Regions from separate parts of the Brevibacillus ruminantium genome, predicted to be linked through region 3. Evidence: a T-box and tRNA genes for the amino acid it is inferred to sense, from the RefSeq annotation. Region 3 holds a T-box; the other regions hold tRNA genes.
The links. The T-box of region 3 lies ahead of argS (arginine--tRNA ligase). A T-box ahead of a tRNA ligase gene usually reads a tRNA of that ligase, here a tRNA-Arg.
Positions count from the first base shown of each region.

Region 1: it has a tRNA-Arg gene. The T-box ahead of argS (arginine--tRNA ligase) is inferred to sense a tRNA for this amino acid. The anticodon was not compared.
Region 2: it has a tRNA-Arg gene. The T-box ahead of argS (arginine--tRNA ligase) is inferred to sense a tRNA for this amino acid. The anticodon was not compared.

Region 1 covers NZ_CP098755.1:30,844-38,249, reverse strand. The annotation lists gene NDK47_RS00160 (hypothetical protein) at 1-733, opposite strand, end outside; gene NDK47_RS00155 (sigma-70 family RNA polymerase sigma factor) at 726-1,307, opposite strand; gene NDK47_RS00150 (hypothetical protein) at 1,541-1,771, opposite strand; gene NDK47_RS00145 (aspartyl-phosphate phosphatase Spo0E family protein) at 2,004-2,303, opposite strand; gene NDK47_RS00140 (helix-turn-helix domain-containing protein) at 2,637-3,995, opposite strand; tRNA gene NDK47_RS00135 (tRNA-Arg) at 4,290-4,366, opposite strand; gene aceA (isocitrate lyase) at 4,487-5,767, opposite strand; gene aceB (malate synthase A) at 5,808-7,406, opposite strand.
Region 2 covers NZ_CP098755.1:4,959,140-4,966,545, reverse strand. The annotation lists gene NDK47_RS24475 (branched-chain amino acid ABC transporter substrate-binding protein) at 1-231, shown strand, start outside; gene NDK47_RS24470 (DUF4023 domain-containing protein) at 283-420, opposite strand; tRNA gene NDK47_RS24465 (tRNA-Arg) at 1,000-1,074, opposite strand; gene NDK47_RS27670 (hypothetical protein) at 1,182-1,313, shown strand; gene rpoN (RNA polymerase factor sigma-54) at 1,428-2,804, shown strand; gene NDK47_RS24455 (glutaredoxin family protein) at 2,812-3,084, shown strand; gene NDK47_RS24450 (sugar-binding transcriptional regulator) at 3,281-4,309, shown strand; gene NDK47_RS24445 (Na+/H+ antiporter NhaC family protein) at 4,329-5,690, shown strand; gene gap (type I glyceraldehyde-3-phosphate dehydrogenase) at 5,711-6,715, shown strand; gene NDK47_RS24435 (phosphoglycerate kinase) at 6,830-7,406, shown strand, end outside.
Region 3 covers NZ_CP098755.1:3,318,684-3,326,089, forward strand. The annotation lists gene NDK47_RS27660 (hypothetical protein) at 268-393, opposite strand; gene NDK47_RS16445 (helix-turn-helix domain-containing protein) at 386-1,759, opposite strand; gene NDK47_RS16450 (hypothetical protein) at 1,941-2,423, shown strand; T-box leader at 2,465-2,707, shown strand; gene argS (arginine--tRNA ligase) at 2,763-4,478, shown strand; gene NDK47_RS16460 (hypothetical protein) at 4,626-5,021, opposite strand; gene NDK47_RS16465 (deoxyribonuclease IV) at 5,088-5,945, opposite strand; gene NDK47_RS16470 (TetR/AcrR family transcriptional regulator) at 6,092-6,685, shown strand; gene NDK47_RS16475 (MFS transporter) at 6,761-7,406, shown strand, end outside.

The sequences.
Region 1 (7,406 bases), 2.3 Mb from region 3:
TGATGATTTTGCCTAGTGTGACAGTGTCAAAATCATCCCGTGCGTACATTTCTACTGTGAATCCTTTCTCCTCCCAGATGACAATACCGTTCGCGAAATAGACCTTAGTTCCATCAATCACCTCTGTTTTGACCGGGCCCGTGGTTCCGATGCCATTTTCACCACCCTGAGAGATCAGGAAATTAACCGTTTTTTCGCCTTGCTTGTATTGTGCTTCCACCATGGTTTTACCGTGAATGACCGTGTTGACGTATTCAAAGTCAGCTACCCAGGAGGGTGCCGGGAAATTCATGCCGATTGCGGAGCGAGCTTCTTGCAGTGTCAGTTTGGGACTTGCCGGCAATTCAACCACACCGGATTCCGCTCCTCTATCCTGTCCAGCGGATGCGTTCGCTCCGGGAACCGGCAGTTCCTTGTCATATTGGACAATTTCCATATTGCCCACCTGAAAACGTGCCAAAATCGATTGAATCATTTCTTGCGCGTATGAGGTCGTCGAAAGCGCACCGCCAATGAGAACTACCGCAGCCACAGCCGCAGCGGCTGTTTTCCATTTTCTTTTCATCATCGTGATCCCATCCTTTTTTGTATGTTGAGGTTGAATGTTTCCCGTCTCGATTTTGTTTACCAGACGCTTGTAAATCCGCTCTTTGGCCAAGGTGTTATCGGTCTCCGTATTTTCAAGGAGATCCACGACGTCTTTATATGCTTTCGGATCATGTTTTTCACTCATCCCTGAACCTACCTGCCTCCAAGATTTTTTGTAACTTTTTTAAACTCCTGTAGACCACAACACCGATGTTGGACTCGCTTACACCCATGAGCACGGCAATCTCAGCGTTTTTCAGACCGGCCGCGTATTTCATTGCGATGATATTGCGTTCTTTATCACGCAGCTTTGCCAATGCTTGAAACAATACCTGATGATCATCCTCCCGAATGGCCAGCTCTTCGGGAGATGGCTTAGGCAGGATCAGCTCGGTAATGGAATCCAGTGAAAAATGGAATCTTTTTTTCCGGGTGCGATAGTAATCTGTGACCGTATTTCTGACAATCGCAAACAGCCATACATCAAATTTGGCTTTTTCCGCTGAGAAGCTGTGGTATTTGGAAATGACCGTTTCAAAAACTTGGCTGCAGATGTCTTCCGCTTCGTACTGATCGTGAATCCGATAGCAGATATACTTGTAAACGCGGTCGAAGTACAGTTCGTATAACTGAGAAAATTGATCTGCGGATAAAATGTCCTCATGGAGCCTGTCTTTTCTATTGTGGTAAATTTCCATAGTTACTCGAGCGCTCTCCAACTCCCCTCCTCCTTTCATTCATCAGTCCTATCAAGGAAATTTACATATGTTAATACGGTGTTTTGCGAAAAGCATTAACAAAACGCTTCGAAATTATTGTTTCCATGCCGAAAAACCCTCCCGGATTTCTCCGCCGGAGGGTATGCCTTTTACCGAAAGGATATCGTTTTAAAGGATATGGCGCCTGGCTGGTTTGTCTGGGAATCCCAAAGGCTTATTACAAACGCTCACTGCTATATGATTTGCTCGTTCTCCGAAATCATCAATTCGATACCGTTCGATCCGAAAATACGGATGACACGAACATACTGGTGAACAGGCAGGTCGGGAAACATAAACGCAATTTCACCGGTAGAAAATGACGACAGCCTGTGCGGAATCTCTTCCGGGATTCTCGCTAATTCACGGCGGATCGACGTTGCCTTTCGCCAGGGTACTTTGAAGTAAAATGTCGGGGATATCACGGACAAACACGCTCCTTCATGGGTTCACCTATTTTATCGGAGTGTGTTCGCATAAGAATGATACGAAAAAAGCCCTGGTTTCGCGGTGGTTTCGTGTATGGCATTGGGGGTAGTTTGTGCTAGGTTGTTCCATTGTTCCTGTTCATTTTGACGAACTCCTGCAACATCACGATACAAAAAAAGAACCGACAGCGCCATACAGCGTCCGGTTCCTTCAAACTTTCTTCTGCTTTTACTTATCTACAGATTTTTCATGCATCCTACTCTGGAATAAAACAATATACTTATCGAGTTGCTGACTTAATTCTACAACTTCATTGCTAGATAGACCCTCCTCTTTTGCTAATAGGACTAATTGTCCTCGTAATTTTTCAATAATCTTGCTCAATTCCGCTTTCTCATATCGTTTTTTTAATCCCTGTTTTATTTCTTGATCCTTGCCTTTATTTTTTGGAACGATGTATTCCGCTCTTGATGTTTCTTTTTTCAGGATACGTTTGGGAGAATCAACCTTTTTTATTTTCTTCTTCACAGCTCAGGTCTCCATATTTCCCTTTTTATGTAATTGATGTACAAATATAACTATACAGCCATCTCCCAAATTTACCCTATTCAAAATAACAGGAAATATCTTTTTTGGTATATTTCCGATAAACAAAGAAAAGGGGCATTTCCTAAGTCTATGTTAGACTTTCGGAATAGCCCCATTGTCCATTCTTTTATAAGGATACTGACTTTTATCAACCACCCATTCCATGAGTATAGATCGTCACCGTTTGTGGGTTAGCAGATGACCCTTCATTGTTTACAATTCCGCTTGATAAACTCAAAAGCAATGCAAATGCTAATAAAATTATTCTCGACTTCATTCTGTGTACCTCCCAATTATTTCATGATATATTCGTTTTTGTTTCTCTGTTGCTTGTTGACGGTATTCCCAGAACAATGCTGTACATCTTTTGAATGCTTGTTGATTCCTCAGCTTATCCGATAGGTCCAGACAGTATAATATTTCTTCTATTGCATTGGAGATAAACCCATTTTTTAACTCATATATCATTTTATGATAACGGAATTGATATTGTCTACTAATATTAACTTGGTCATTGTAGTTATAAAAACGCTCAATTTCTTCGGCATATTGTTCTAAAACAGGATTAATCAATATATCGTACTTACTAGCCGCCTCCATAATCGTTAAAAGTCCGGCTGGTATTTCCTCAGGATGCTTCGCTAGAAACTCTAAGTATTCAGGCAAAACATTGGTTTGCCCCATCAGCAAATCATAGGTGTACGAATTGGCCTTTGCCCAAATTTTAAACTTTTCAACCTCTCTATACCCCGTGCCATCCAATAACTCGAACCATCCTAGATCGGCATAGCCTTTCACATATAGCTTTGCTTCCCTATACAACCCTTGCATTTGTAACGCGACGCCTTTTGCAAGGAATCCTTGTCCATAATACACAACCAGGTGACGTTCCGTTCGAAGAGGCCCACAGATTTTACCGTTTTTTCGCTTACTCAACTCTTCTTGGTAAACCCTCATGGCTAGTGATCTTAACTCATCAGCATACTTCTCAACTTTCTTCCATTCTTGTAACATAAAACATGCATTTGCCAAATGAAGCAGCCCGTCCAATTGATAATTTTCCGGCAATCGATTTCGATAAGGCTCAAAGCGAATAATAGCTCTCCAATTTTCCTCCATGTTTTCCCCTTGCATCGCCCGAAACAATCGGTACTGACTGATTACAAAACGATCAGAATGACTATCTTTTTCACTATCAACTACGAATTGATAGAAAGGGATAGACTCTTTACGCTTTCCGCTCTCAAATAACTTTTCTGCCACTGAAAAGAGAATGTCCACATTTTTTCGATTATCCAGTAATTTTGAGACAACCTGTTCCACACAGCTCTGTTCACCAATCTCGGCGCATCGTATCAGATAACGCATCACGCGGGGACGCGATACTCTTTCGTTTGTAAAACACTCATCTACGTACAACTGATAGAGCCATCCAGGAGACTGCCCAAAAACCACCGCTAAAGCGTCAAGCTGTCCTATAGTCATCGGTCGATTACCACGAAAAATATCACTCAAATGTCCATGATTAATGCCGGACAATTTACTTAGTTTACTTAACGTATAACCGTACTGCCTTTGCTTCCTCTCGATTTCTAACCGCAACGAGCTTTGCAAATTTTCTTGCAGGGCCATAGAAATACACCTCCCAACTACCAAAATAGTGAATATGATTTTATTTCATATACTGAATGTTTTTATAATGTTTAACCAATTTTACAATAAATACCACAAACATACAAGTTTTGCCAATAACCGTAGGAACTACGGGGATAGTCTGGTAAATTTCTCTCGGTTACGAGAGATTACCCAAGATTCCTCCACTTCAAGGCGTTAGCCTAAGTGTGGGAGTGTTCAAAAACGGGTCAATATACAAAAACAACGCAGGAAGCCGTGTGGCTTAACCCTGCGTTGTTCTTGGTTTTTTTATGGCGTCCCCGAGAGGATTCGAACCTCCGACCTACAGTTTAGGAAACTGACGCTCTATCCTGCTGAGCTACGGGGACATCGTTCACTTGTTTATTCTTCATTTATTATAGGGCGATTTTGCTCATTTTGCAAACAAAGAACCAGTGAGCCTGGCCCCTGGTTCCTTGTCGCTTCTGTTTGTATTTCAACAGCTTTGTTCAATTATGTGTAAACTGCTCCTCTTCGGTAGAGCCGGTCAAAGCGGTTGTCGAAGAAGTGCCGCCGGCGATCACCTGCGCGACCTCGTCGAAATACCCGGTGCCCACCTCCCGCTGATGGCGGGTGGCGGTGTAGCCGTATACTTCGCTGGAAAACTCCGCTTGCTGCAGCTCCGAGTAGGCGGCCATCCCCCGGTCGCGGTAGCCCCGTGCCAGCTCGAACATGCTGTAGTTCAGGGCGTGGAAACCAGCCAGGGTGACAAACTGGAATTTGTATCCCATCTCCCCGAGTTCATGCTGGAAGCGAGCGATCTCCTCCTCGCCCAGCTTCTTCTTCCAGTTGAACGAAGGCGAGCAGTTGTACGCCAGCAATTTTCCCGGAAACTGTGCGTGAATCGCCTCGGCAAAACGGCGTGCCTCCTCCAGGTTGGGCTCAGATGTCTCGCACCAGATCAGATCGGCGTAGGGGGCGTAGCTGAGCCCTCGGGAGATGGCTGCATCCAGTCCGCCTTTCATCCGGAAAAAGCCTTCGGTTGTCCGTTCCCCTGTGAGAAATGGCTTATCATGATCGTCGATGTCGCTGGTGATCAAAAAGGCTCCGTTGGCATCGGTACGGGCGACGATTACGGTAGGGACGCCCATCACGTCAGCGGCAAAGCGGGCAGCCGTCAGATTGCGGATGGCCGCCTGAGTCGGGATCAGGACCTTGCCGCCCATGTGACCGCATTTTTTCTCGGAGGCGAGCTGATCCTCAAAATGGACGCCAGATGCCCCCGCTTCGATCATTCCTTTCATCAGTTCAAAGACATTGAGCGGTCCGCCAAAGCCAGCCTCTGCGTCCGCGACGATGGGAGCAAACCAGTAGGTGTCGCCTGTCCCCTCTGATTGCTGGATCTGATCAGCACGCTGCAGCGCCTGGTTGATTCGTTTGACGACCTGCGGGACGCTGTTGGCCGGATAAAGGCTTTGGTCCGGATACATTTGTCCGGAGAGGTTGGCATCGGCCGCAACCTGCCAGCCGCTCAGATAGATCGCCTTTAGCCCCGCTTTCACCTGCTGTATCGCCTGATTGCCCGTCAAAGCCCCCAGTGCCTTGATGTGATGCTCGGTGTGCAGCAAATTCCACAGACGCTCCGCACCAATACGAGCCAGCGTATGGTCAATCTGAACCGAACCGCGCAGACGTACAACATCTTCTGCCGTGTACGGCCGTACGATCCCCTTGAAACGATCTGTCTTCCAGCTTTGCTCTACTTGTGTGATGGCTTCCTGTCTGTTCATCTTCTCCCACTCCTTTTTATCCTTACAAATTTTTTTATCCTTACAAATAGGTATAGCCCGGTATGGTTAAAAACTCGGAAAACTCATCGGCTGTCACCAACTGCTGGAACAGCTCTCCCGCCAGCTTGTATCTGCCGGTCTCGTAGCGCTCCAGACCGATTTCCTGTTTAATGGTCTGCAATTCCTCAGCCAACCATTGATTGACGAGTGCGAGGGTAATCTTCCGTCCATCCGGCAAAACTCCCCGGCGATGTCGGATCCACTGCCAGACCTGTGCGCGGGATATTTCTGCAGTGGCCGCGTCTTCCATCAGGTGGTTGATCGGCACTGCGCCATAGCCCCTGAGCCAAGCTTCGATGTAGAGAATCCCCACTCGGATATTGGTGCGGACACCTTCCTCTGTAATCTGTCCCTCGGGAATGGCCAGCAGATCGGCTGCCGTCACTTGCACATCGTCTCGTTTGTACCAAATCTGATTGGGCTCAGGCATCAGGCGGTCAAAGACTTCCATCGCGACGGGAACCAATCCGGGGTGAGCGACCCAGGTGCCATCGTGGCCGTCGTACGCCTCCCTTTCCTTGTCTGCCCGCACTTTTACCACTGCCTCTTCATTTTTTGCCGGGTCATTTTTCACCGGGATCTGTGCTGCCATACCGCCGATGCATGGTGCCTGCCGCTTGTGGCAGGTCTTCACCGCCAGCGTGGTATAGGCGCGCATGAAAGGCACCGTCATGGTTACCTGCGCTCTGTCTGGAAGAATCACATCCGGATGATTGCGCAGTTTTTTGATGTAGCTGAAAATATAATCCCAGCGGCCGCAGTTGAGCCCTGCGCTGTGCTCCTTTAACTCGTAAAGGATTTCATCCATTTCAAACGCGGCCAGGATGGTTTCAATCAAGACGGTTGCCCTGATCGTCCCCCGCGGGATGCCCAGTTCATCCTGGGCAAAGCAGAAGACGTCGTTCCACAGCCTGGCCTCGAGATGATTCTCCAGCTTCGGCAGATAGAAATAGGGGCCGCTCCCCTGTTCCAGCAGTGTCCGCGCGTTGTGGAAGAAATAAAGGCCAAAATCGAACAGGCTGCCAGACATCGGCTTTCCCTGAATACGCAGATGCTTTTCCTCGAGATGCCAGCCGCGCGGCCTTACGATCAGGACTGCCGTTTTTTCCTGTAGAGCGTATTTCTTTCCTTCCGGGCTGGTATACGAGATGGTCTTGTTGACCGCATCCCGCATATTGATTTGCCCTTCAACCGTATTAGCCCAGGTCGGTGAATTGGCATCTTCAAAATCGGCCATGAACAAACGGGCTCCGGAGTTGCACGCATTGATCACCATTTTGCGGTCGCCGGCAGGTCCGGTGATTTCGACTCTTCGGTCAAGCAAATCAAGCGGCAAAGAGTTGATCTGCCAATCTCCGTTGCGAATATGGGCCGTCTCCGGCAAAAAATCAGGCAATTGCCCAGCATCGATCTTCGCTTGCTTCTCTTTGCGCAGCTCTATCAGTTCACGTCTTCTGCTCCCGAACTGCTGCTCCAGTTTGACGAGAAAGGATATCGCCTGCGGGGTCAAAATATCGGCATAGGATGGCGGCAGTTCTCCTGTTATCAAAATATCCGTTGGGAATTGATCAACGCGCAT
Region 2 (7,406 bases), 1.6 Mb from region 3:
GGTTATGATTCCATGAACGTACTGCTGCATGGTCTGGAAGAAGCAATCAAGGCCAATGGCGGCAAAAAGCCGTCCCGTGAACAAGTGCTGGATGCTGTTCACCAAGTCAAGGACTTCCAAGGCCAATTCGTAAAAGTAACCTTTAACGAAAAAGGCGACAATGAATTCGCGTCTGTCTATGTGTACAAGTATGAAAATGGTGAAAAAGTATATGTAGGCGAAGCGAAGTAACGAAAACGTATCAGGAAACGCCCTGGAGAGGAGCAATCTCCAGGGCGTTTTTTAGCGGATGCCCTGCTTGCTGGGGAGACGTTTTTCCGGATGGCCGTATCCGCTGTGCTCCTTGTTCTCCCGAGCATGGGCCTGAGCTTCGTGAACTTTTTCGACGAACTCTTTTGTGCTCATCTTGGTCATATCCATAGCGGCACCTCCCAGTATTGGCATCACGCTTTTTTACTATGGCCGATTTACGGAAATTCCATAAGGGTAAAAACAAACCTCCGTTGCAGATGAACGGAGGTTTTCGTGGCTCTTGCGCATAAAAAAACAACCGGTTTTAACCGATCGTTTCGTCATGATATGGTACGCCCGAGAGGAGTCCCGGCCCCAAGCTCGCCTAAAAGCGGGAAGAAAACGGGAAGCAGGAAGGCGAGCTAAGGGCCGGGACAGGCCGCTCCCTGCTGCGCATGGAACAGCCGTCGAACAGGTTTTCCCTTCGGGAAAAGTTCGACTCCATGTGGCTTTTGAGCATAAAAAAACGACCGGTGTTAACCGATCGTTTCGCATGATATGGTACGCCCGAGAGGAGCCCCGGCCCCAAGCTCGCCTAAAAGTAGGAAAACACGGGAAGCAGGAAGGCGAGCTAAGGGCCGGGACAGGCCGCTCCCTGCTGCGCATGGACCGGCCGTCGAACAGGTTTTCCCTTCGGGAAAAGTTCGACTCCAGTAGCTTTTGAGCATAAAAAAACAATCGGTGTTAACCGATCGTTTCGTCATGATATGGTACGCCCGAGAGGAGTCGAACCTCCGCACGCGGTTCCGGAGACCGCTGCTCTATCCACTGAGCTACGGGCGCAAGATGTGACAAATTCAATTATAAGAGAAATGAACATGAGTTGCAAACGTAAAATCAACCAGGCCGGGAATTGGAATTACCTGTTTGAATTTTGAAGGGGGACGTGAGTGCAATGCAACAGCATTGGCCTTAGCAACTGGAGAAGACGGGTGGCCAAGTGGCGAATGGCGCTGGTCAATATGTACGTTATTTCTGACAAAGAGCCATTGGAAACGGAACAGTTTCCACGCTTTTTCTAATCCGCAAGCATTCAGATATTGGCAGGAAAATTGCAAGAGAAGGAGAATATAATGAAAATAAGTAAAAGTGAGAATGCCGCGGGCAATTGACTGCATGAGAGGGGGCGAACGCAGGTGAACATGGGTCTTGGACTTTATCAGGAACAAACCTTGAAGCTTGTAATGACACCGGAGCTGAGACAGGCTATCACGATTCTGCAATATTCGGCTGTCGACCTTGTTTCTTACTTACAGGAGCAGGCTAATGAAAATCCGGTGTTCGATTTGCAGGAAGCTGCGGCTCCGTTGGCACCGGCAAAAATGGAGAAACAACAGCCGGAAATAGATTGGAAGGAAATCGTAGGGAACCGGGCCACAGGAGATTATGCTACAAACAAAAATGAAAGCACTTACAATCCACTGGATTTCGTCCATCAAGGAACGGTTACCTTGTATGAGCATTTGGAGCGCCAGCTTGGCTTTATCAAGAGCTTTACCCCGTCCCAGCGAAGGATGGCGCTGTTTTTGATCGGCAATCTGGACGAAAAAGGGTATCTGGAGATCACGTTGGAGGAAGCTGCAGAGGGGCTGGGTGCAGGCCTGGACGAGGTGGAGGATGTTCTGGCCGTCATCCAGCATTTTGATCCGGTGGGTGTGGCCGCACGCAATCTGGAGGAATGCCTCTTGCTTCAGCTTCGCCACCTTGCTTTGGACGACGAGCAGATCGTGCTCGTGGTCAGCGAGCATCTGCAGGATGTGGCCGATTGCCGCTTTCAGCGCATCGCGGATAAGGTAGGCTGTACGGTGCAGGAGGTTCAGGGAATGGCTGACCTCCTGCGGACTCTCAATCCCAGGCCGGGTGCTGCTTTTTCCAAAGTGGAAACGCGCTATGTCATCCCGGATGTCTCCGTGGAAAAAGTGGGCGATGAGTACCTGGTACTGGTCAACGATATCACGACACCGCGGTTGAAGATCAACAGTTTTTATGAAAAAATGCTGAACCAGCCAAAGAGCCAGGATGAGGCAAAGCAGTTTATTCACGAAAAGCTGAATGCCGCGATGTGGCTGGCGAAAAGTCTGGAGCAGCGCCGCCTTACGCTGATGCGGGTGACGCAAGCGATCGTCGAGATGCAGCGGGAGTTTTTTGATCACGGCGTCCATTACTTAAAGCCGATGACGCAGAAAGAGATCGCGGAGAGGGTCGGCTTGCACGAGTCGACGATCAGCCGCGCGACCAGCAACAAATACGTCCAGACACCGCGCGGGATTTTTGAGCTGAAGTACTTCTTTACCTCGGCGCTGTCTACCGCAGGCGGAGAAGTCACCTCCTCGGAAAGCGTCAAACGCCGGATCAAGGCGCTGATCGAGCAGGAGGACCGCAAACAGCCGCTCTCCGATCAGAAGCTGGCAGAAATGCTGATGCAGGAAGGAATCGAAATCTCCCGGCGCACGGTGGCAAAATACCGGGAAGAGATGATGATTCCCTCGTCAGCCAAACGAAAGAGGTACTGAGCAAAGCATGAACAGGAAACCATTTCACATCGTTCTGTACGGCCGCCCGGGCTGCCATCTCTGCGATCAGGTGGAGGCAGTGCTGCAGGTACTGGGAGAGGAATTTCCGCTGGAGCTGAGGCTGGTCAACATTGAGCAGGACCCCGCGCTGCATGAGCGCTATCTGTTTGTCATCCCGGTCGTGGAGATTGACGGGGAGGAGGTCTTTCCGTCCGTGACGCATGTGGTGACCATGGAAGAGCTGTGGAATGAGCTGGACAGACGCTCCCGGCAAGGATAAAAGAAAGAAGATCCCTTTGCCAGATCGGTTAATAGGTGAAGGGATCTTGCATGTTTTTGACAACTATGCTACATTCTAAGTGTGAATCACGTTTATTTTTTTGGTTGAAGCGGGACGTAAAATGTATGTATATGGACAAAAAATGTCCCGATCAAACCAATGCGAGTACATTTTAGTTGAAGAGGACGTACTGATGATGCAGCGTTTTATTGAGATGCAACAAAAACTGCTGCCTGACCTGATTGCCGTTATGCGGGAGCGCTACATGCTGCTGCGCTCGATCTCACATCTGCAGCCGATCGGAAGACGGGCGTTGGCCCAGGCGATGCAAACCACGGAACGGATTCTCCGCGCCGAGGTGGAGCTGCTGAAGGATACCGGGCTGATCCATGTGACGGCGGCAGGCATGACGCTCACCGAAGAGGGACACCGGGTATTGGAAGAGATGGAGCCGCTGACGGCAGATCTGTTCGGATTGACTGAGCTGGCAGAGCAGCTTCAGCGATTGCTTGGCATCTCGCAGGTCGTTGTGGTGCAGGGAGACGCGGATCACTCGGCCTGGGTGAAGGAAGAGCTGGGTAGAGTCGGCGCGCGGCTGCTGAAGCAGTACATTCACGAGGATGACATCGTGGCCGTGACCGGCGGCACCTCGGTTGCCAGCGTGGCTCATCATCTGACTCCGGCACCGTCCTTTCGGGGCGTACAGTTCGTTCCGGCTCGGGGCGGTCTGGGCGAGCGGGTAGAGCTGCAAGCCAACACGCTGGCCTCTGCCATGGCCGCAAAGACCGGCAGCTCCTACCGCCTGCTCCACGTCCCTGACCGCTTGCGCCCGGATGCGCTGCAGACGCTGATGGATGAGCCGCAGGTGCAGGATGTCCTCGCACTGCTGCAGCATACGCGCCTGGTTATCCACGGGATCGGGGATGCGCTGGCGATGGCGAAGCGGCGCAACTACACGGAGGCGGAGCTGGCAGAGCTAAAGGCAGCCGGGGCCGTATCCGAGGCCTTCGGCTACTACTTCAATGCCGCCGGTGAGACCGTCCACCGGATGCCGACCATCGGGCTGCAGCTGGAGGATGTGAAGCAGGCAGAAACGGTCCTCTCCATCGCGGGAGGAGAAAGCAAGGCAAAAGCGATTCTTTCCTTTGCCAAACAGTCGTGCCAGAATGTACTTATCACGGATGAAGGAGCCGCACGCGCGATTCTTTCCTCCAATCGACTGTAACGGAAGGAAGTACGCTTACATGAACATTCATACCGTTCTCCCGATCCTCTCACTGATGGCGGGCATCGCGCTCAGTTTGACGTTTGGCTTCCCGCTGTTTTTAGGGATTGTTTTGGCAATCTTGGTCACACTGGTTAGTGTAAAACGACTTGGGTATTCCTGGCGCAAACAGTGGAATTTTGGCTGGGAGGGAGTCAAGCAGACCAAGCCGGTACTGATGATCCTGTTTCTGGTGGGACTGCTGATCCCGCTCCTGATGATGGGCGGCACGATCCCGGCGATCATCTTTTACGGGCTCTCCATCGTGGATGTAAAGTACATGCTGATCCTCTCCTATTTACTGGCGTCAGCTGCCAGCTATCTGCTGGGTACCTCCGTCGGCACCCTGAGCACCGTCGGACTGGCCCTGATGGGCATCGCCCATACGGCGGGCATTCCGGCGGCGATGGTAGCCGGTGCCTTGATCAGCGGGGCCATGGTGGGAGAACGGTTTTCCCCCATCTCCAGTAGCCGGCTTTTGATCCTCAGCAGTCTCGACATGACCGAAAAAGAGGATCGCAGCAACTCCCGGACCGCCTGGCTGGCAGTGGCCATCTGCGGAGTCATGTTTCTGACCCTCGATCTTTTCCGGTCAGAAGCCAGTGACACAGGTGTCATCGGGCAGTATCAGCAGCTTTTGCAGCAGGTCTTTGCCATCGGCTGGCTGCCGCTGGTTCCGCTGTTGGTCCTGATCGGATCGTTTGCCTTTCGCGTCAAGGCGGTTCCCGCTTTGCTTTACGGACTGCTGTCGGCTGCGTTGCTTGTGCTGGCCACTGTACCGATCGAGCCTGCTGCGATGGGCCGCTCGATCCTGTACGGTTATGAGCTCCATACCGGAACGCCGCTGGATCAGCTGGTGCACGGCGGCGGCATGCTTGCCATTTTGGAGGTGCTGGTGCTCATTACGCTAGCGGGCTTTCTGAACGGCATCCTCAACCGCGCCAATCTGCTGGCACCCCTCGTAGAGGGACTGATCGGAAAGACGGAACACACTGTCGTCCTGGCTGGCAAAGCGGTACTGCTGTCGCTTTTGGTCGTGATCATCAGCTGTAACCAGACGATTCCGATTCTGGTGATGAGCTCGACGCTGCTGCCCCGTTTTAGCCGGATGGAGCAGGGGCATGTGTTTTTGGGACGGACGATGCTGGACTCGACACTGGTCTTGCCCGTCTTGATCCCCTGGAACGGTCTGGCGATGGTCATGTCTGTGACGCTGGGTGTCCCTACGGTACAGATACTGCCATATCTCTTCTTTTCTTTTGTTTTGCCTGTCCTGACAATCATAACGGCCCGGCGCTTTCAGGCATCGGGAAGTCCAGCTACACATAAAAAAGCTATGTAAACGAGCAGGAGGAATTCACTATGGTAAAAGTAGGAATCAACGGATTTGGACGTATCGGACGCAATGTTTTCCGCGCAGCACTGAACAACCCAAACGTAGAAATCGTCGCGGTTAATGACCTGACAGACGCAGCTACGCTGGCACATCTTTTAAAATACGATACCGTTCATGGCGTGCTGCCGGTCGAGGTGGAAGCGCATGAAAATACCCTGATTGTCGACGGCAAGGAAATCAAGGTACTGGCTGAGCGCGACCCGGCGAGCCTGAAATGGGCGGATTACGGCGTGGAGATCGTGGTAGAATCCACAGGCCGCTTTACCAAACGCGAAGACGCAGCCAAACATCTGGAGGGCGGCGCGAAAAAAGTGATCATTTCTGCACCGGCGACCAATGAAGACATCACCGTGGTGATCGGCGTAAACGAAGAGCAATACGATCCGGCAAAGCATACGGTGATCTCCAATGCTTCCTGCACCACCAACTGTCTGGCGCCTTTTGCCAAAGTCCTGCATGAGAAATTCGGAATCGTGCGCGGTCTGATGACGACGGTTCACTCCTACACCAACGACCAGCAAATTCTCGACCTCCCGCACAAAGACCTGCGCCGTGCCCGCGCTGCCGCAGAAAACATCATCCCGACATCGACAGGTGCGGCAAAAGCAGTAGCTTTGGTCCTGCCTGAGCTGAAGGGCAAGCTGAACGGCTTCGCAATGCGCGTGCCAACGCCAAACGTCTCCGTGGTTGACCTGGTAGCCGAGCTGAAGCAGGATGTGACCGTAGACGAGGTAAACAACGCCCTGAAAGAAGCCGCTGAAGGGCCGCTCAAAGGCATTCTCGGCTACTCCGAGAAACCGCTGGTCTCTTCCGACTACAACGGCAACCCTGATTCCTCCACCATCGACGCACTCTCGACCATGGTCCTGGAAGGCAACATGGTGAAAGTAGTCTCCTGGTACGATAACGAGTGGGGCTATTCTAACCGCGTCGTAGACTTGTGTCATTTTGTTGCACAGCGTGGCTTGTAACACGTAAAATAGAATTGTCGTGAAAAGGGAGAGAAGCCTCTCCCTTTTCCCATAGGAGGACGTGAAAAAGTCCGGAAAAGGGAATACAAGCCATTCAAGTGGGGAGGATCGTTCATGAACAAGAAGTCTATCCGCGATGTCGATCTGGCAGGGAAACGCGTGTTTTGCCGGGTCGATTTCAATGTGCCGATGCAGGACGGCGTCATTACGGACGATACACGGATTCGTGCGGCTGTGCCGACCATTCAGTTTTTGCAGGGAGCCGGAGCCAAAGTGATTTTGGCCAGCCATTTTGGCCGTCCCAAAGGACAGGTAGTCGAGGAAATGAGACTGACGCCGGTGGCCAAGCATCTGTCCGGCCTGCTCGGCAAGGACGTAAAAAAGCTGGATGACTCGGTTGGCCCTGAGGTGGAAGCGGCGGTAGCTAGCATGCAGAATGGAGAAGTGATTCTGCTGGAAAACGTACGTTTCCATGCCGGTGAGGAAAAGAACGATCCCGCATTGGCGCAGAGCTTTGCAAAGCTGGCCGATCTGTTCGTCAACGACGCGTTTGGCGCGGCTCATCGCGCGCATGCGTCCACGGCAGGGATTGCCCAGTACATACCGGCCGTTGCAGGGCTTTTGATGGAAAAGGAAATCCGGTTCCTCGGCGGCGCGCTGTCCCGTCCGGAACGCCCGTTTACCGCGATTG
Region 3 (7,406 bases):
TCTTTCCCTTTCTCGTCGGATGACTGGCCTCAGAGATTTTTTCTTTCGTGTGTCGGGGTATTCCTTTTCTTGAATGGGACGAAGGAACACCTTGAAGAGACTTGTATGGTGTAATCGACCTTCCCCCCCTTTTTGTTTTTACATAACTTTACATATTTAACTATAACTCTCTATTCTGAATTTTAAACTTTGCGGATTTCAGAATAATAAAGTTTTGTAAACCAAAATAAAAAAAGCACCTGATCAGGTGCTTTTTTAAGCGCGCTCCTATTTTCCGACCCCGTGTTCAAAAGGCACGATTCCGGTGTTTTTATCTGTTCCTACCTGACCGTTCGAAACGCCGCTAAACAATACAAGAAGGAGAAACATGGACATGGCAAATTTTTTAAACATTTCTCAAAACCTCCATCATGTTTTTATATTGTTTTTTCTGCTTATCTGAGGCGTAATGTCTGTGCGTTTCAAAGAGAGTGACACATGAGATAATCTCCTGGTGATTGTTTGTAACTCTGGCCAAACCCAAGCTTCTGAGGATATTGTCGACCCCGCTCGGATACTCTCCTTTGTGGATGAGGTAGATGGCCAGTTCATACCGAAACCGCAGATGACGGTCCATGTCAAGCGGATTCCGGTACTCGTCAAACTGGTGGATCTCGGAAGCAAACTGTTCCAATAGCGTCTCTACGGAAAAGCCGTGCTTGTTGGCCGAAGTCAGGATGGTGACCAACCCCGACAATAGTTCGTCCGGATGTTCCTGAAGGAAGGTGACATATTCAGCCAAAACCTCGACACGTCCCATCAGGATGTCTAAGGCAAAAGAGTTCGCCACTGCGTATTCTTTAAACTTTTGAACCTCAGCTTGTCCGATTTCATCCAAACCTTCAAACCACCCAAGATCCGCGTAACCATTTACGTATGTCTTCGCCTGTTCGTAGTGCCCCTGTTTCTGCAGTGCACTTGCTTTCAAAAGAAACCCTTGACCGAAATACACGACGAGATGCCTTTCTGTCTGTAATCCATCACCTCCTTTGTTACTTCTCTTTTTTCGCAGCAAATCCTGATAGATGGCGGTCGATAACTCCCTCAATTCATCTGAATATTTCTCAACCTCCTCCCATTTATGGAGGGTAAAGCATATATTGGCTAACTGGAGCAATGCATCCAATTGATGTTGTTCGGGCAATCGCTTGCGATATGGGTCAAACCGGATCACTGCCTTCCAGTTTTCCTCCGAATTGGTTCCGATTAAGGCCAGGAACAGACGATACAGAGCCATCACGTAACGCTCAGAATGACTGTCCTTTTCCGTATCAATCACATATTGAAAGAAGGGAGCAGATTCCTTTCGCATTCCGTTCTCAAACAAATGCTCCGCCACAGCGAGAAGAATGGTCACATTTTTGTGATTTTCCAGTATTTTTGGGACAACCGACTCGATACAGTCCTGACGTCCGACCTCGGCACATCTGACCAGGTATGGCACCACACGTGGCCGTGACACTTTTCCCTGTGTAAAACACTCTTCCTCGTACAATTCATAGAGCCATCCCGGACTTTTATTAAATACGGCGGCCATGGCATCAAGCTGACCGATCGTGATTGCACGGTGTGGATAACGGTTCAGCATATCGCTGAGATTTCCAGGATTGATACCAGTCAATTCACCGAGCTTGCTCAGCGTATAGCCGCGCGCCTTGATTTGCTGTTCGATTTCCGATCGCAGCGTTCGATGTATCGTATCTTGTATCCCCACTCGCATTCTCCTTTCTCTCTTAATTTACCATCATTTTACCTAACTTTACATTTTTTAGGTAGTGGATTTTGTATTTTTTTAGCGAAATGACTAAAAATTTTGCTATTATTCTGCAAGGAGCCCGCATTGTCAACCTGAGCCCCTTTTGCTATGATGGGGGCGAAGTCAAACAAAGGAGCGAAACGCTTTGGATCATTCTTTACATCCTCTGGACAAGCGTCAATTCCTCTCCGATTTGGAGACGGTAAAAGAATTGGAACAAACCGATTTCGAGACGTATTCAATCGTCAAGAATCGTGAAACGGGGCAGCATTATCTACGGTATTCCTTTTCCCATATCAATCTATCCGAGGGCGGCAGACGCGACGATTTTGACCACTTCCTTCCGCTTGAATCCGATGACGTGCTTGCCTTCATGTTCGGCGAGCAGCCCTACCATTTCCCGGAGCATTGGCACTCTGCGTATCTGCGCACGGGGACAGATGAGCGGCTGATGCCCTTTGATCCCAGTGAGAATCATCATCTGGAAAAGGACGCCGAAGCGGAGCTGGCGCTCTTTGCCAAGCTGCAGCAGTTCAAACAGCAATGGGATCACGCGAAGGATAAAGAATCTTTGACGCGGGACTTGTTTCGCGAGCTGGATCAGATTATTAAAAAAGCAGATGACTAGTTGCACAGACTGTGTTTGATTCGCTATACTAAGGGAATCATAAAGAATCGATGATGAGGAAAGTACTCCGCTGAAGTGCCATAGCGAGCCGGGGATGGTGAGAGCCCGGTGCAGGACGGCGGCAGGAATCGCACCTCTGAGATGCAGCCTGATTGTCCGGTTTTCCGGATGAGTAAGGCAAGCCGGGCCTGCCCGTTATCGCAGAAGAAAGCGGCTGTTCTCCCGAGGCTTTGGGAGCGCGGCAAAAAGAGTGGCACCGCGGGAGCAATCCTCTCGTCTCTTCGATTTAGAGACGAGGGGTTTTTTTATTTTTTATCTTGAAAGGAGTTCATGTACTTTATGAGTTACAAGCAGCAAGTAGCCGAGATGATTTCGGCAGCCCTTACCCAGATGGGCGTAGACACCCTGAACCAAGAGCAAGTTCTTCACATGCTGGAAACTCCGCCAAATCCGGCTATGGGCGATATCGCCTTCCCTTGTTTCCAACTGGCCAAAGCACTGCGCAAGGCTCCGCCAATGATCGCCAGCGAGCTGGCTGCCCAGATCACCGGTACTCCAGTACGCGAGGTGCAAGCAGCGGGACCGTACGTCAATATTTTTCTCGATCAGCAAAGTGTCGCCGGGCAAGTCATCGGCACCATCCTGTCCCAAGGCGGAACGTACGGCAGTCGTGAACGCGGGCAAGGACGCCATGTTCCGATCGACCTTTCTTCTCCTAACATCGCCAAGCCCTTTTCCATGGGACATCTGCGTTCCACAGTAATCGGCAATGCCATTGCCAACATCATGGAAAAGCACGGATACCGTCCAGTCCGCATCAACCACCTGGGCGACTGGGGAACGCAATTCGGCAAGCTGATCGTCGCCTACCGTATGTGGGGAGACGAAGCAAAGGTAAAAGCCGAGCCGATCAAGGAACTGCTCAGCCTCTACGTCCGCTTCCACGAAGAAGCCGAAAACAACCCGTCGCTCGAAGATCAGGGACGTGAATGGTTTAAAAAGCTGGAGGATGGAGACGCCGAAGCGCTTCATCTGTGGCAATGGTTCCGCGATGAATCGATGAAGGAATTCATGAAAATCTACGAGCTGATGAACGTCACCTTTGACTCCACGCATGGCGAAGCTTTTTATAACGACAAGATGGAGCGAGTAGTTACGCTTCTGGAAGAAAAAGGGCTGCTGACAGAATCAGACGGCGCTTTGGTGGTCACTTTGGATGAGTACGACATGCCGCCTTGCCTGATTAAAAAATCGGACGGCGCTACCCTCTATGCGACACGGGATCTGGCTGCCGCACTCTATCGCCACGACAGCTACGATTTTGCCAAGGCTCTTTACGTAGTGGGCAACGAACAGCGCCTCCATTTCCAACAGCTTTACAAGGTGCTCGAAAAAATGGGCTATGAGTGGGCGAAGGAAATGTACCACGTTCCCTTCGGCATGATGCTCAAGGACGGCAAGAAAATGTCCACGCGTAAAGGAAAGGTCGTCCTCCTGGAGGAAGTGCTGAACCAAGCGATCGAGGATGTCAAAAAAGTCATCGAAGAAAAGAATCCTTCGCTCGCAAACAAAGAAGCGGTTGCTCGTCAGGTGGGTGTAGGGGCTGTGATCTTCCACGACCTGAAGAACTTCCGTCTGAACGACATCAATTTCTCCTGGGAAGAGATGCTCACCTTTGAAGGAGAGACCGGTCCTTATGTCCAATACACCCATGCCCGGGCATGCTCTCTTCTGAGAAAGGGCGGCTATGAAGCGACAGCGGAAGTAGCCCTGACCCAGGACGCCTTGGACAGCAAGGAAGCGTGGGCGGTTATCACTCTGCTGAATGCCTTCCCGGAAGTAATCGACCGTGCTGCGCACAACTTTGACCCGTCGCAAATTGGAAAATACGTGATCGACCTGGCGCAGGCTTTCAACAAATTCTACGCCAATGTGCGTATCCTGGCGGAAGAACAAGACGTGAAAAAAGCACGCTTGCAGTTAGTGGCAGCGGTTGTCGTGGTCCTGAAAGAAGGACTTCGCATCCTTGGACTGTCCGCACCGGAAGAGATGTAAGCGAGCCTCACACAAATAGAAAAACCGTCGAAGCTCTCTGATTCACGCTTCGGCGGTTTTTGGTTTATTGTCGCATGTCATTCGCATGCCTTTTGTACGGCTTTCCATCGTTTTTTCCCAGGTACCCGATTGGGGAGAATGGGAAGGTTACTCCGTTTTTTTCGCCTGTTTGGAAAACCATACTTTGCCCAAAAGCTCGACCACTTGCTTCGGCAGGGACAGCTCTTTTTGCACCTGACCGGACGCATCCACCAGGCGATACAACATGGCTTTGTCGTCTGCCGGATCTGACTTGGTCTCTACCTGGTACTCTCCGTACGCTCCGGCAGAGGCCCACTCTTCGATCATGACCTGGTATTCGCTAGGAGCAAGCTCGATATAATCCTCCTCTGTGACATCAATGATGGCATACCTATCATGCTCAATTTCTGCATCGTATGTACGGCCGTTCGCTTCCTGATAAAGCGCAAGCTCTGCGGGATCATTCAGATTCTCTTGCAAAAGAGCAAAATCTTCGATGGTTACTTTGACACGTCGCTTCACGTTCGGTTCCTCCTCGGTTCAACACGAAAAAACAATACTCAAACCCCACTCTACCATATCTGTGAATCATTTTTCTACACCCATGACAGCCGTCTCCTTCTCGGCTAACTGACGGATCAGCGCGATTTCCTGCCGATGGCCGCCATCAGCAGGGGCCGGTGTTTCCAAAATAATCGGAAGTTCAGACAGCTCCGGTGTCTGAAGAAGCTGACGAATGGGCTCCAGACCGATTTCCCCCCTCCCGATCGATGCATGGCGATCCCGAAAGGAGCAACAGGGATAGACCGAATCATTGAGGTGGACAGCGGCGAGCGCTGAAAAAAATCCACCAGTTCTCATTTTGTCTGCAACCTCTTCCCAATCGCCTCCCCGCCACAGCCCGCTGGCAAAGGCATGGCAGGTATCCAGGCAAAATCCGACACGCTCAGGGGACGTCAAAAGCGAACGTACCTGGATCAACTCTTCGATCGTGGTACCCATCCGATTGCCCTGTCCCGCATTATTTTCGATCAGGATCTTGGCCTCGCCCTGCCATTCTGAAAGCAGCTCATTCAACAGAAAGATCATACGCTTATAGCCTTCCAAGGGGTCCCCTCCCTTACTCTGTCCAAAATGGACAACAACCCCTCGCGATCCGCATGCCTCCGCGATCTCCAGGTCATTGCGCAAATGATCGAGCGTCAGCAGGTACATACTTTCCTCGACAGCCAGATTGATGGGATACGCTGTATGTGCGATCGAGATCAGCTCGTGCTCCCGAGAAAATTGACGGCATGCGGCCGCATCCTTCTTGTCAAAATCTTTGACGCCCATGCTTCGCGGATTTTTGGGAAAGTACTGGAAAGCATTCGCACCAATCATTACTGCCGTCTTTGCCGCTCCCAAATACCCGTGCTTGATGCTCACATGACAGCCCATATACACGTTTATGTCCCCCTGAAGCATTCATTACACCCAGTCTCCCCCTTCTCTTTTGTTTTCACTCCGGAAAGTTGCCCTTGCATTTCCTGCAGATTTGTCATACCTTATTAGTAAACCGAACGTTCAGTCTAGAAAGGATCGATAACCCGATGACACGCCGCCGCCTTGAAGGCGAAAAGACGAAGCAGCATATCGCGGAAAAGGCAACCGAGCTCTTTGCCCTGAAAGGGTATGCGGCCACCTCGATCGAGGATATCTGCAAAGCAGCTGATGCAAGCAAAGGTAGCCTCTATTATCACTTTACCAATAAAGAACAACTGTTTCTTTACCTGCTGGAGAAAAACCATCAGGATTGGATAGAAAAGTGGGAACGGTATTCCGCTCCTCATCCTACAGCCGTAGAGAAGCTGTACGCCTTGGCCGATTTCTTCGTGGATGACTTTTTAAGCCATCCCCTGAAAAAAGCGGTGGAGGAATTTAGCGGCAGCAAGCTGGCTGATCCGGAAATCTTGCAGCAGGTGATCACACTCGCGCAGGACTTTCACCGGGTATACATCCCGATTTTTGAGCTGGGGATACGCAACGGCGAACTGGAAGCCGATGATCCGGACGTATTGTCCTATCTTTTGGAAGGCTTTCTCAGCGGGGTTTGCAGCACTGCTTACTACGATAAACCAGATCAGTTGCACAGCGTCATGCGCAAGTCCGTCGATGTATTTATCAAAGGGATAGGGAAAAAATGACCCTATCTTTTTTTCGGGCATTACTAGACCGACCGTCCGGTTTAAAAAGTGAAGTAATTTTGAGGAGGAATCCTAGTGAAGGAGCTTTGGCGTAATCGCGTGTTTTTGATTGTATTTTCTTCTGATGTCCTTGAGAATATCGGAATCTGGATACGGAACATGGCCCTGCTCTTTTTTGTCATGGAGGTAAGTGGAAACAACCCTATCGCTGTTTCCTTGCTGACCGCCATCGAGCTTGTCCCGATTCTCTTTTTTTCCATCATCGGCGGTGCTCTGGCTGACCGCTGGAATCCCAAGCGGACAATGATATCGGCAAACCTGCTGAGCGCCGTTTCGGTTATTGTCATCGCCACCATTATATGGGGCGGCAGCTGGAAGGCTGTGTTTTTTGCCACCTTCATATCTGCAATTGTCTCGCAGTTTTCCCAGCCTGCTTCTGCGAAGATGTTCAAACAGCACGTCCCGCCGGATCAGGTAGGAGCTGCCATCTCTCTTTCGCAAAGCGTCAATTCACTCTTTATCCTCTTTGGTCCCATCGTCGGAACCGTTTTCTATCAGTCCTTTGGCGTGTATCTCTCCTTATTTGCTATGGCTGCTCTCTTTCTGATCTCAGCACTGATGCTGCTGGGTCTGCCTTCCCGCCAGATCGCGGAAGCCCTCACACAAGCGCGCGGCACCCTCATGGCACAGATCAAGGACGGTTTTTCCTATATCCGAAAAT